Regions from separate parts of the Paenibacillus rhizoplanae genome, predicted to be linked through region 2. Evidence: riboswitches for the same ligand, from Rfam matches in the RefSeq annotation. Region 2 holds a riboswitch; each other region holds the start of a gene.

Region 1 (4,767 bases), on a different contig from region 2:
AGCTGCTCGGTGCGCGGTGGCTGAAGGAAGCGAGGAGCCTTGAGCCGTTCGACCGGCTGCCGCTGGCCTTCTATCACAGCAGTGAACGTGAAGGCGGGCCGCTGGATTATGATGCGCTGCTGGATCTGGTTGCCCGCAAGGCGGGCAATGATAAGGAGGCGGTGTACCGGTTCCTGGACTGGTCGCAGCATAGCTGGCTGTTCGCAAGCTCTGGCAAGAAGCTGTGGCCGAATTACAAGCGGGCCGTGCTGAGATACTTCCTGAAGAGCGACCGCGAGGCATTCAAGAACCGTGAATTCCGCAAAACCCATCTCGACACAGCAACGCCTGCTATGCAGACTGTCTACAATGAAGCCCGCGCCCAGCTGGCTTCGCCGCTGGCGCGGTGGGTCAGCCGCAGCCGATTTCAAATCCTGATCTCAGGGAGCATCCTCGGGATCATTCTGATTGCGGCGGTTATCCTGCTGAGCCAGCTAGGGGGACGCGGCAAGGATACAGCTGCGCCGGTGGCCAGCCCCAGCCCGCTTCCGGCAGTGACCGGACAAGCCGCTGTAGCGGCCCCGGTCTCTGTCCGGCTTATCGGCGGGAATAGCAGCGGTGATGTAGGAACTGGCGGGAACGTGGATGGAGGGGCAGGAAGCGGAGAAGCGGGAAAGAATAACGGCGTTAAGCTATTGTTCAGCTTCACTGATGCGGCGGAATGCTCCGCCTTCAAGCCGGAGCGGATTGGCGTGGAGTCCGCCAGCGGCGTTACGGACTACGAGGTTAAGGCAACGGTTAACAGTTGCCAGGTTGCAGCAGGCGCCGGAGTAGACGGCGATGCGAAGGGCGAGACAGGCGCCGGAGTGGATGGCGATGCGAAGGGTGAGACAGGCGCCGGAGTGGACGGCGGTGCGAAGAGTGAGGCAGGCGCCGGAGTGGACGGCGCTGCAAAGGGTGAGGCAGGCGCCGGAGTAGACGGCGATGCGAAGGGTGAAACAGGCGCCGGAGTGGACGGCGATGCGAGCGGTGAAGTGGGCGCCGGAGCGGACGGTGGCGCGGACAGTGGAGCCACCGCCTCTCCAGCGGCGGCGGGGACTCCTCCGTCACGCGTATACGAGGTGACGGTGGAGCTTTCAGCCGGCGCGAAGCTGGCGGCAGGTGATATGATCACCGCTGGAAGATACTCGCTGCAGCTGGCGGCAGATCCGGGCAGCGCCCCGGAAGCTACAGCCACCGCCGCGCCTAGCACGGAGCCATCCGCTTCCGCAAGCCCGGAAGCGGACGCGGAATAACACAGCGGCCATAAGCAGGCCGCGTAAGCTTGTAACTAATGTGATCGGGTAACATTGCTTACAGAGATAGGTGTACTCTATACAACTAAAAACAGTGAAAAGGAAGGCATACCTCCCCTAAGTGTATTCCATACAACTAATTTTGCTCGAATGGGCGAAAAGCTGGGTACAGAAGCATTTTAGGTGTACGAAATACAGCTAAAAGTACATTTGGTGGTAAATCAGACGATTTAGTTGTACAGATTGCATTTAAGAATAACGTTTGGAGCTAGAATAGCACCTTAATCGGGGTACGGCAGAGCCTCAGCAAGCGAGGGGATTAAATTAATGCTGATTAGTTTAAACCTGATGAACGACTAGCTGCTCGATTGTACTTTGTACACTAGAATGAGGCATATTGAGCCTTATATGGTGTTCTGTTGTATTCGGTACATTAGATTTTGGGAATTTGGCCCGGCGGAGGGGTAGTTGCCACAATCGATTGTATGAAATGCAGCAGAATGCGTTATACGCCGCTTTTACACGAATTCTAATGTACATAATACAATCGCCTGCTGCCCTGTCTCCGCTAGTACCGCCAACGTCTTAATTAACAGCAGAAGAATGACTCCATAGTCCTGAATAGTACGATGTGCCGGGGGAGCGGGCATGTGCTGTTCAGGATTTTTGTGCAGAATGGGCTGAGCCTTGGGGGAGCTGGAATAGATATAGCTTGTCTATAGACATACAGGGGAATAGTCGATATGATGGTTTGAGAATATTATAATTTAATAAGCTTGAGGAAAAGGTGCAGTTTGCCTTAGAGACCGCGCGCTGTCGCTAGCAGATGCTGGCAGGGCTATGTCTAATAGAGGAATCTGCTTAAAAGGGAAGCCCGGTGCAAGTCCGGCGCGGTCCCGCCACTGTAAATACGGAGCAACTCCTGAGGAGCCACTGTCTGCTAAGCGGATGGGAAGGCGGGGGAAGCGGTGAAGTATGAGCCAGGAGACCTGCCTTTTTCGTTGTTGTTTCTATTCTTCGGGGGTAAGAATGTGGAAGCAGATGCTGATATTGGCGAGGGCTGTATATTGCTGCATTGTATGTAATGTGGGAGAGCAATCGACTCCTTCAGCCGCCCTGTATTGTATTCTTCCCCGGCCGCCCTGCACAGGGCGGTCTTTAGGTTGTCGCTCTATTTGCGGAGGAAGCAGGATTCATCCATTCTATTTCAGGAAAGAGGTTAGTTATGAAGAACCATTCTCTATCATCCAGGTTCACACGGCTGGGACTTGCTGTGGTTATGCTGTTCGCAATGCTGGGAGCAGCCGTAGCCCCGGCAGGACAAGCTGCTGCTGCACAGGCAGGCGGGACTTCCGCACCAGCGGTATCCGCTCTGCCCGCAAAAGAGGCAGCCAGCGTAACCGCTGCAGTCTATGCTACTGCGGAATTCATGCTGAAGAACGGAGTCCAGTCGGACTGGCAGGCAATTGGCCTTGCGCAAGCGGGCTATAAGGTTCCTGTCAGCTATCTGAAGGCGCTTGAAGGTAAGGTGAGTGAGGCTAAGGGTGTTTTTGCCAGAGCTACGGACTATGCCCGGATTACGCTTGCCGTTAAGGCACTGGGCGGCGACCCGGCGAATGTGGCAGGCTATAACCTGATCGAGAAGCTCTACAATCACGATGCAATTACCGGCCAGACGCTGAATAATCCAGTCTATGCCCTGCTGGCTCTGGATTCCGGCAGCTATACGATCCCGGCAAATGCAAAATGGACACAATCTAAGCTGCTGGCAGAGATTCTGGCAAAGCAGAACCCGGACGGCGGCTTCACCCTGACTACGGGTGCGAGTGATCCGGACATGACAGCGATGGTGCTGAACGCACTGGCTGGACACAAGCAGGAAGCAGCAGTGAATACTGCCGGTCAGCGGGCAGCAGCCTGGTTGTCTAAGGCACAGGACAAGAACGGCGGATATGGCGACAGTAGTGAGAGTGTAGCTCAGGCCATTATCGGTCTGTCTGCCTTCGGCATTAATCCGGCAGGAGCAGATTATACCAAAGGCCAGATTAATCTGGTCAGCAAGCTGATGAGCTTCAGCGCAGCTGATGGAGGATTCGTCCACACTGCGGGCGGCAGCTCCAATGCTCTCTCTACGGAGCAGGCACTGGAGGCTATGGTAGCGTACCAGCTGTTTGGTACAGGCGGTAAGCTCTTTGATTTTAGCGGCACACCAGTGAAGAATCCTCAGGTAAGTGTCTCGGTTACTGTTGAAGGTCCGAATGGAACCTTGGCTGAGGGCAGCGTGTACGCCGGCAATGTGCTTAAGGCACTGGAAAAGACAGCAGCAGCCAAGCGCCTGGCCCTGGTCAATGAAGCAGGCAATTATGTGACGGGGATCGGCGGCGTGATTGCGGGTACTTTTGGCGGATATGATGGCTGGATGTATGTGGTTGCACGCGGCGGAGCATGGATCTATCCAAGTGTAGGGATGGGCGACTTCGCGCTGGAGGAGAATGACCGCATCGTGGTCTATTATGGCGGGGACAACACGCAGGTGGTTGATGCCGTAACGGTGACTCCCGCACAGCCGCAGCCTGGACAAGATCTGAAGGTGCAGGTGAACCAGAAGAAATGGGTCTGGAATGAGGCGACCTTCACCTCCGATCCGGTAACCTCACCGGCAGCAGGCGTACAGGTAACTATCGGCGGAAAAACAGCAGTTACAGATGCTGCGGGCGTGGCTGTTGTGGCCGGCGGCTTGACAGCGAATAAATATACCCTGACGGTTACGGGATATCTGAAGGATAAGACCCCTGCCATCGTGCGTCATACGGTCCCGGTAACGGTGGCTTCTGCGGCGGCGGACCGTCCTGCTTTTGGCGATGTGAAGTCGATCTCGCCTTGGGCGCTGGAGTCGGTATACACGGCGTATGACCGCAAGCTGATGAACGGTGTGAGTGAGGGCAGCCTGCTGTTTGCACCGAAAAAGAATATTACCCGTGCTGAATTTGCAGCGCTGCTGCTTCGTTTAACCGGCAACGAGCCGTCTGCGGCGGCTTCCGCTGGGGCCTTCAGTGATGTTAAGGCCGGTACATGGTATTATGGAACAGTGAACCGGGCGAAGGAGCTAGGAATCATCAGCGGCGTGACGGCCACGACGTTCAAACCGGACGGACTGGTTACGCGCCAGGATATGGCTGTGATGATGGTTAGAGCTTTTAAGCTGGATGCGGCATCAGCTGGAGCAGGGGCTGGTAAGTTCAGCGACGAAGATAAGATCAGTGACTATGCATTGTCCGCTGTCCGTACGGTGACGGGACTTGGATATATGAGCGGCACCGGGGGCGCATTCGAGCCTTCCGCTGTGGTAACCCGTGAGATGGCTGCTGCTGTGGCGGTTAGATTGCCATAGTTCTTAGTTGGAGTTGGGAGCAGACAGTACTGCACGCTGGGGCCGACGATAAGTGGATAAATGACATCTAATTTGGCTGGATTTGCTGCAGAGCGGGAGCTA
Region 2 (4,767 bases):
ATCTCCTCCGGTGTCCCCGCCGCCCGGCATCTTCCATGCTCCAGTACAATAATCCAGTCCGCCCAGCGGTAGGCCAGGTCCATATCATGCGTAGCCATAACTACGGTTGTCCCTTTATCATGTATGGCTTCAAGCCCCTTCAGCATCTGCGTTTCCGATAACGGGTCCAGATACGAGGTCGGCTCATCCAGCAGAATCAGCTCCGGCTCCATAGCCAGCACACCGGCGAGTGCCGTGCGTTTTTTCTGGCCAAGACTAAGCTGGTGAATCGGTTTATCGCCCAGATCGGTCAGATTCAGCAGCTCCATGACCTCCCGGCAGCGCGCAGCAATAGCCGGTTCTGCCATGCCGCTGCCGCGCAGCCCGAACGACACATCCTCCAGCGGTGTGCTGAGGATCAGCTGCTGCTCGGGGTCCTGGAAAACCAGGCCCACTTTCCGCCGCAGAGCGGCCAGCTCTTTTTTCGAGTAGGATAACGCCTTCCCTCCTTGCACAACCGTACCCTGCTGCGGGCGCAAAATGCCGACGGCATGCAGGAACAACGTCGATTTACCCGAACCGTTATGGCCGAGCACTGCCGTCTTGCTGCCTGCGGGGATGGAAAACGTAAGTTCATGCAGTGCAGGCTCCTTCGTATCCGGGTAGTGAAAGACCACTCCGTCACAAGCCAAGCTAGATTCCTGAACCATGGCCGGCTCCTTTCATGTGTTAGTGATAAAGTACGCCTCAGCCAGCAGCAGTAGCGCAATACCGGCATAAGCCTGAACGGTATACCGCCGCGGTACAGGACGCGCAGTATAAGGCGGGAGAATAATCTCGTCTGTGAATCCGCGGGCCAGCAGCCCCTGCGATAATCCGTAATAACGGTGCATCGTGTTGCCGAACAGCGCTCCTGCCATGGCCGCAGTCTCCCGCAGCATAGCCTTGTAACCCCGGCGGCCTCCGCGCAGCCTGCGGGCCAGCAACAGACCATGCGCTGCATCACTCAGCAGGAACAAGAAGCGATACATAATCAGCATCAGCTCCAGGACAATCTGCGGCATCCGCAGCCTGCGCAGCACCTGTAAAAGCTCACTGAACGGAGTAGTGAACATCAGGAAAAAGAAACAGCTCATGCAGGCAGAGATTCTGGCCAGCAGTTCTCCCGCCCGCTGAAGCCCGGCCGCTGTAACATATACCGGCAGGTTCAGTCCCGGCAGCGGGAATATTCCTCCCTCTCCCGCTGCCGGATGCCCGAATTCCACGAGCAGCGCCGGTACGCTAAGGGCATAGAACAGCAGCGCTGTGCCGAACAGCATGCCATAAGCACGGAAGGGAATGCGGGCCTGAAATATACACCAGGACATCATCCATAGGGTGATCACAGCCTGTAGTACCGGATGTACGGTGTAAGAGAGCAGGAACATCAGGGCTGCGAACGAGCTTTTCCACATCGGGGACAACTGGCGCAGAGCATTATTGTAGGAGAGAACGTCAATCCGCCGGATCACTTGCTGTTATGCTGCTTCGTCACGCCCTGCTTACCCTTGAGCAGTCCCAGGGTATAACCGATCACACCGGCACCAATCGCTGCCTGCAATGCAAACAGCATACTCTCCGTCTCCCCAGGCAGCTCAGTCAGCGGCTTGAACCACGGCTTATAGTCAGGATTAATCTCGGTAATCACACCTTCAGCCGCATCATCGGCCCCGCCGAATTCCCCATTGACCAGCAGCAGCGGCAGAATGACCAGCAGAATAACAACCAGCAGCATCAACACATTTTTCCATTTATTGCTCATTAGGCTCTCCCTCCGTTCACCTTGCGTTTCAGCAGCGACAATTCATTCGGGCTATACGATTTCAGCCAGTTCCACAACAGTACCGTCAATAGCCCTTCACTGATGGCCAGCGGGATTTGCGTCACGGCAAAGATGCCCCCGAATTTGAGAAAAGAAGTCAGAACGCCGCCATCCGCCGCCGGAAAAGCCACCGCCAATTGAAAGGAAGTCACTACATACGTACTCAGATCAGCCACCGCAGCCGCACAGAACAAGGCCAGCTTCTCGCGGTCCGGCAGCTTCATCATCAGCTTATACACTGCATATCCGGCAAAAGGACCCGCCACCGCCATCGAGAACGCATTGGCCCCAAGCGTAGTGATCCCGCCGTGCGCCAGCAGCAGCGCCTGAAAGAGCAGGACAATCGAGCCGATTACGCTCATCGGGAGCGGCCCCAGCATTACCGCACCAAGACCGGTACCGGTCGGGTGGGAGCTGCTTCCGGTAACGGAAGGCATTTTGAGCGCAGACAGGACGAAGGTAAACGCCCCAGCCAGACCCAGCAGCAGCTTCAGCTCAGGGTTCTCCCGGGTCATGGCTCTCAGCTTGAAGATTCCCAGGACAAAGAACGGAACAAACGCCGCCCACCAGAATACCGCCCAGCCTACCGGCAGGAATCCTTCCATAATGTGCATCGCGCGGGCCGTACCCGGTTCGTTCAGCATAAAGTACACCGTAAATCCGGCAACCAGTGCCGCAAAGCTCCACCATCTGTGCTTTTTCATTTGTCACCCTCCATGTTTGTTCATTTCCCGTTAAAGATCTTAAAGCCAAAAAAACCCACCCTAAAGGGTGGGAGTGTATGTACGCAGGCAAGTTCGATAGAGCGCGCAACCCGTGGCTAAGCGGAACAAGGTGCTTCTCATCGTCCCATCACTAGGGGCCGTATCCTTGTATCCAGCAGCTATAAACCGGGGGTCCTCTCTACACTCAAGATTCCTCCGGTCCATCAGGGCAGAACGCCTCTTCTCATTAACCTATCCGTACACCGCTCCTATCCGCGTAGAGTCGTGGTGTGCGTCGACAAGGTAGGTCTCCTGGCTTGGAATACAGGCGCCGCAGGCTTCGTCTTCCCCGGGGCTTCCCGAGTGACATTATGAAGTGCAGCTCTTCCATACAGTGGCGGGACCGCTCGGGAGTTGCACCCGATTCCCTGTTATCCCTTGCCGCTTCCGGCAAGAGCACCTTGTTTCACCGCTAATTCATCTCACATCATAGCGGACTCGGCCTAGCATGTCTGTGATATAAATTGGAAAAGCTGGCCTGCGGACAATCTTGGCTTGTAGAAATTTTATTTGAGTAATATAATTATTAACTATATAACCTGAACGTGGAGGCATCCGATGAAACTTGATCTAACCGAACAATCTCTGCCTGTGTACGAGGCCCTGTCCAGTACCGTGCGTCTGCATATGCTGCGGCTGCTGTCCGATAAGCCCATGAACGTGAAGGAGCTGGCCGCAGCCCTCAAGCTAAGCAGTGCGATTATGACCATGCATGTGCGCAAGCTCGAAGCCGCCGGGCTGATCCGCAGCCATATGGCTCCCGGTAAAAGCGGACTGCAGAAGATTTGCACACTGGCCGCCGACGGGGCGGAGATTGTTTTTCCGGGACAGGCCCGGACTCCGCGCAGAGGGTACCGCAAGGACATCCCGGTGGGGCATTATTCCGACTTCCAGATCGAGCCTACCTGCGGGCTATCTACGACAGAGAGGGTCATCGGGCACTTTGACGATCCCCGTTACTTCTGGGATCAGGAGCGGGTGAACGCCGGGATTCTCTGGTTCGGCAAGGGGTTCGTCGAATATAAAATCCCGAATTTCCTGCTGTCGAGCCAGCAGCCGGAGGAGCTTGCCATCACGATGGAGATCGCCTCCGAAGCCCCGTCGGTCAACAACAACTGGCCGTCGGATATTACCTTCACGCTGAACGGACAATCGCTCGGCTTCTGGACCAGCCCTGGTGATTACGGAGATAATCCGGGAAAATACACACCAGCCTGGTGGCCTGCACTCACCAATCAATACGGCCTGCTCAAGCAGCTGCGGATTACGCAGTCGGGCACTTTCATGGATGGGCAGAAGCTGTCCGAGGTCACCCTGGATCAGGTGGGCATCCGTAACAAACAATGGACCTTCCGGCTCTCCGTCGAGGAGGATGCCGAGCACATCGGCGGTCTCACCCTGTTCGGCAAGGGCTTCGGCAATTACAACGAGGATCTTGTGTTTGAGCTGTTTTATACGGATACTGTCGCAGATTTGCCGGGTTCTTTATAAAGGCTCGTCTGGTAGCTATCTAGCAGGTGGTCTGTTAGATAGGTTGGAGAGGAAGATGGGTAGATAGGTTTGATAGACTAATTAGTTTTGAGTGGTTTGATTGGTTAGATAGTTAGACTAATTAGGTTAGTTTTCGATTCAGCTACTTTTGCAGCCAAGACTCCTCATTTCCACTCAAAGCCCACTTTTGGCAAATTCAGGTGCACTAGTGCTCTTTATTTCCACTCAAAGCTCACTTTCTGCCTCACCAGAGGGATTTATACATCTCTTTTCCTCATCCAGCCCACTTCCCGCCGCATTAGAGGGATTTATCCCTCTCTTTTCCTCATCCAGCCCACTTCCCGCCGCATTAGAGGGATTTATCCCTCTCTTTTCCTCATCCAGCCCACTTTCCGCCGCATTAGAGGGATTTATCCCTCTCTTTTCCTCATCCAGCCCACTTTCCGCCGCATTAGAGGGATTTATCCCTCTCATTTCCTCCTCCAGTCCACTTCCCGCCCCACCAATCGGGTTTATCCCCTTTACTTTCTCACCATTATCTTCTTTCTATATCTGCATATCACCCTCCCACCTTCGCCTCCTCTCACACTTTCCTCTCCCTTCCCCTCTCCTCCACAACGCAAAAAAAGCCCCTCCAACCGCCGCATTATGCAGGTTGGAGGGGCTATCGGT
Region 3 (4,767 bases), on a different contig from region 2:
CGGAAGTCTCGCGCATCTGCTCGCCATTGACTATGCACTGAAGCCGGTATTGTCCGTGCTTGGCGCTCGCTACATTCTTGGCGGCGTCTACGCCGTAGACTCCCAGGCGGTGCGTAACGATCAGGGCGTAGTTGAGCTGGCGGAGGAGCTGAAGCTGCGCCTGAACAGCGTGCTGGAGGAGCTGGCTGAAGAGACGGAGCATAAGGTGGGGCGCAAGGCAGGGCAATCAGCAGCCGTAGAATAACGTTAGGCTGCCGGTTACAGCTGCCCGTACAATCAAAAGGCACTACATTACCCGAATGCGGGAGTGTAGTGCCTTTTTGTATATGAATTTTATACCCCTTGAAAGCTCAGCTCCGGCTCCCACAGTACCACCATATCTCCCGCCAGACTCGCCGGAATATCGATGATCCGCTGGTTGCTGCTCCCCCGGTAGGAGAGGGTCAGATCCTTCAATGCCTCAACAAACCGGCCGTCAATCACCACCTGGCATAAGGCCAGCAGCTTCCATTCCGCTGAACCGGGAGAAGCCGTAAGCTCCTCGTACGTATAGCCGGTATAGATCCAGACCGGGAAGCCCGGCAGCTCGGCGCGCAGCTCATGAATGAAATCTGCAGCCTCCTCAGCCGAGAAAAAAGGGTCCCCGCCCGCAAGCGTTAAGCCGTCCAGCAGCGGATTGCCTGCAATTTCTTCTATGATCTCCCGCCGCCGCTCCGGGGTGAAGGCCTCCCCGTAGTTGAAATTCCAGGTCTTCGGGTTGAAGCAGCCCGGGCAGCGGTGGCGGCAGCCGCTGAAGAAGAGGACGGCCCGCAGGCCTTCCCCTTCATTGATCGATTCGGGGTAATATCCGCAGATGTTCATAGATGCTTAACACGGTCCCGGACTTCGGCTTGCTTGGCAGCGTTGAAGCGGGTCTGATAGTCCCCGGTCAGATACCCTGTAACCCGGCGCAGACGGCGGATATGAGTGGTATCTTCATGCGCATTGCAGGTCGGGCAATTCGTGCCGATGACCCCTTCATAGCCGCAGGCGGAGCAGCGGTCAATCGGATGGTTAATGCTGAAGTAGCTGATGTCCTGCTCCAGCGCGTATTTGATGATTTTGACGAAGGCTGACGGGTTGCTCCGGGCGTTGCCGTTCAGCTCGACATAGGAGATCGCTCCGGCGTTGCAATGTTCATGGAACGGAGCTTCCAGGCTGATCTTCTTAGCTGCGCTTAGTTCATAATAGACCGGAATGTGGAACGAGTTCGTATAGTATTCACGGTCCGTTACCCCAGGGATAGAGCCGAGCACCTTGCGGTCGATCTTGGTGAACTTGCCGGAGAGACCTTCGGCCGGCGTTGCGAACAAGGTGATGTTGAGATTAAGCTCCTCGCTCTTGCGGTCGCAATATTCACGCATGTGGCGGACGATGGCTACAGCCTTGGCGTGAATCTCCATATCTTCGCCGTGGTGCTTACCGTACATAGCTTTCATGCATTCTGCCATTCCAATGAAGCCCAGCGACAGACTGCCGTGCTTCAGCAGCTCGCCTACGCTGTCATCGGGGGCAAGCTGCTCGCCGCCTTCCCAGACGCCTTCACGCATCATGAAATCGGAGGCTTTGGCCTTCTGGGAAGCCTGGATACGGAAACGGTGCAGCAGACCGTCGAGCGCAATATCCATGTAGTGATTGAGGTCGTCAAAGAACCCTTTTTCGTCAGCAGCCAGGCGGCGGCCGGTTACCGTACCGTGGGCCAGTCCAAGACGCACCAAATTGAGCGTGTTGAAGGACAGATTACCTTTGCCGGAGCAGTGGTTACGTCCAAAGCGGTCGCCGAGCACACGGGTCCGGCAGCCCATCGTAGCGAACTCGGTATCCGGGTCAGCCGGATCGTAATATTGCATGTTCAGCGGAGCGTCCAGATTGGCGAAATTCGGATACAATCTGCGCGCCGAGCACTCCGCGGCCTTCAGGAACAGCTCATAGTTAGGGTCACCCGGCTGCTGGTTGATGCCTTGCTTACATTTAAAGATCTGAATTGGGAACACCGGCGTCTCCCCGCTGCCCAGTCCGTTCATCGTGGCCGCCAGCAGTGAACTGATCACAAGCTGGCCCTCTGGTGAGGAGCAAGTGCCGTAATTGATGCTGGTAAAAGGAATCTGGCCGCCGGAGCGGCTGGACATCGTATTCAGGTTATGTACCATGCTCTCTGCGGCCTGCAGGGTCTCGCTCTGCGTCTCCTTCAGGGCGAAACGGAAGGCACGCGGATACTGCTCAGCCAGATCGCTGCGGCTCATCGTAATCTCCCCAAGCTCAGAACCCTCTGTATTCTCCTCGAAATACTCCAGACCTTTGCGGAAGAGCTTGGAGAAGGATTTGGTCACATAAGGGGCCAGATCATAATCCAGCTTGTTGGCGGATACGCCGCCGTATTGCGCATTTTGCTGCGACTGGAAAATAATCGCCACCAGTGACATCGCCGTCATAATCGAGTTGGGAGGCCGTACGCTGCCGTTGCCGGTGTTGAAGCCTTCACGGAGAAGCCGTTCAAACGGAATGAAGATGCAGTTCGTGGTTCCAATGGCGTACTGATCAAGGTCATGTACATAGACGACATTATCCAGGGTAGCCTGTACCAGCTGTGGCGGCATGGTGAAGTTACGGGCATACCATTTGGAGTATTCACTGCCGAACTTGCTCATTTTGCCGGAGAAGCTCTCCCCGTTCAGGTTGGCGTTCTCGCGCAGCAGATCCAGATCCCGGCTTTCGATAATATCCCGTCCCAGATGAATGACCTCTTCTAAAAGATCCTCCTGTGCAGCTTGTCCTTCGTTATAACGTTTCTCCAGCAGCGTCATTATATAACTCTCTCCTCTCGGGTATTGTAAGCGTTAAAAAAGCACCCCCGGCCGGGAAGGCCGGAAATGCCCGAATGCATGATGCAAAGTTCCGGAAAGCGGAAATTTGCCTGTGGTCTGGGTGGAACATACGAGCAGACACAGGGCGATAGCTTACGCCCGTTCTTGTATATTCCGCAGAGCCGATACCTGAAGATAATCCTCGATCGTCCTCAGGTATCGGCAGCCTATGGCCCGATTGACGGAAGGCTAACTCTGCTATTGCAGGCCGCATACGGACACCTCCCCTGTTCCTCGCAGGAGTCTAAGCGGTGCCACCGAAACAGGCAGGTCTCCTGGCTTCCGGCAACTCCTCCGGCGCCTTCCCGGGGGGCTTATTCCGCCCCTTAGTGGCAATTAGCCGGAGAATGCGGCCCTGGGCATCGCGCCCTGGGAGCATCCGGTTACAGTGGCGGGACCGCAGCGGTTTTGCACCGCGCTTCCCTATTAAGTCGCACCTCTATTACAAGGGGTGAAACACCCGTTTCTACTATATTTTGTTGTTATCTATTAAAGCTAACGCAATATATTGTGTTTGTAAATGTTTTTTTGCAATCCCGCACGGGGAGCGGGTTCGGCGCTTTTACTCACAGCTGATCCACAGTTAGTCCACAGGTAATCCACAACTTTTCTATGAATTTGCCTTGAATGTTTCATAAAATCTCCGAAAATACGCCACAAAGAATCCATAAATAGAGTGCGTCTAATCCTGGTAATCATTTTGACGGATATTAATAGAATAGAGAGGGTGGCAGGTGATTTGTGGCGAGCCTGGCGAAGCGTTACAATAAGAGGATAAATAAGAGGCTCAGGCACATCAGATCATTAGGAGGGAGATCACAATGGCAATTGGCGAAGTGACCGTTATTCCGATCGGGACAGGCAGCACCAGTCTCAGCAGCTATGTGGCCGAGATGCAGCGCGTACTGGAGACGGTGGAGGGCATTACCTATGAGCTAACTTCTATGGGTACGATTATTGAGGGACCGGTAGCGCGGATTCTGGCTGCGGTAGAAGCGCTGCATGAGTCGCCGTTCACCGCCGGGGCGCAGAGAGTCTCCACCTCGCTTAAGATCGATGACCGGCGCGACAAGATCTCCACCAGCCGCAGCAAGCTCGAATCCGTGGAGCGTAAGCTACAGGGAAAGTAGTGGGAATATAGTATCTAATCAGAAATGACGATAAGGAGCGGATTCTACATGGCAGAAGCAACGCAGCAGATCGGAATTCAAATGTATACACTGCGGGACCAGACGGAGCGGGATTTCCTCGGCACACTGGGCAAGGTGGCAGAGATGGGATACCAGGCAGTGGAGTTCGCCGGTTATTTCGGCGTAGCTGCCGGGGAACTGCGCCGCAGGCTGGATGAACTGGGCCTTGCGGCGCCTTCGGCGCATGTGGGACTGGACTTCAGCAGCCTGGATAAGATGGAACAGGCCTTAGCCAAAGAGATTGAATACGCCGTAGAGCTCGGACTGCAATATATAATCACCCCGTCGGCACCGCTTCCGCCCAGCCCTTCCATCGAAGATGTGACAAGAATAATTCCATTCCTGGAGAAGGCTTCCGCGATGGTCCGGGCGGCAGGGATGGAGTACGGCTACCACAACCATGATTATGAATTCGCAAAAGTTGACGGCAAGGCGGTCATCGATATCTGGCTGGAGCGGATTCCTGCAGAGCATATGCTGGCAGAGTTTGATCTGGGCTGGGTACACCGGGGCGGAGCCCGGCCCGCAGATTATGTGTCACGGTACGCCGGCCGTGTTCCGCTGGTCCATATTAAGGATTTCGGAGCAAACCAGGAGGAGACCGATCTCGGGAAGGGAGAGGTCGATTTCCAGAGCGTCTTTGAGATAGCGGAGCAGAGCGGAATTCTCTACTA

The links. A riboswitch is a leader RNA that binds a small molecule or an ion and turns the genes downstream of it on or off. The one in region 2 is predicted to bind cobalamin.
Region 1: linked by a shared signal. The riboswitch ahead of ACFSX3_RS26740 (S-layer homology domain-containing protein) and the one ahead of ACFSX3_RS05720 (energy-coupling factor ABC transporter permease) in region 2 are both predicted to bind cobalamin.
Region 3: linked by a shared signal. The riboswitch ahead of ACFSX3_RS06080 (anaerobic ribonucleoside triphosphate reductase) and the one ahead of ACFSX3_RS05720 (energy-coupling factor ABC transporter permease) in region 2 are both predicted to bind cobalamin.

What each region holds. Positions count from the first base shown of each region.
Region 1 is NZ_JBHUKY010000068.1:100,817-105,583, forward strand. It holds gene ACFSX3_RS26735 (GAP1-N2 domain-containing protein) at 1-1,274, shown strand, start outside; cobalamin riboswitch at 2,093-2,285, shown strand; gene ACFSX3_RS26740 (S-layer homology domain-containing protein) at 2,500-4,665, shown strand.
Region 2 is NZ_JBHUKY010000014.1:55,746-60,512, forward strand. It holds gene ACFSX3_RS05705 (energy-coupling factor ABC transporter ATP-binding protein) at 1-689, opposite strand, end outside; gene cbiQ (cobalt ECF transporter T component CbiQ) at 702-1,490, opposite strand; gene ACFSX3_RS05715 (energy-coupling factor ABC transporter substrate-binding protein) at 1,487-1,780, opposite strand; gene ACFSX3_RS05720 (energy-coupling factor ABC transporter permease) at 1,780-2,544, opposite strand; cobalamin riboswitch at 2,830-3,023, opposite strand; gene ACFSX3_RS05725 (ArsR/SmtB family transcription factor) at 3,163-4,095, shown strand; gene ACFSX3_RS05730 (hypothetical protein) at 4,321-4,569, opposite strand.
Region 3 is NZ_JBHUKY010000015.1:5,109-9,875, reverse strand. It holds gene ssuE (NADPH-dependent FMN reductase) at 1-244, shown strand, start outside; gene nrdG (anaerobic ribonucleoside-triphosphate reductase activating protein) at 334-861, opposite strand; gene ACFSX3_RS06080 (anaerobic ribonucleoside triphosphate reductase) at 858-2,843, opposite strand; cobalamin riboswitch at 3,152-3,382, opposite strand; gene ACFSX3_RS06075 (MTH1187 family thiamine-binding protein) at 3,725-4,033, shown strand; gene ACFSX3_RS06070 (sugar phosphate isomerase/epimerase family protein) at 4,082-4,767, shown strand, end outside.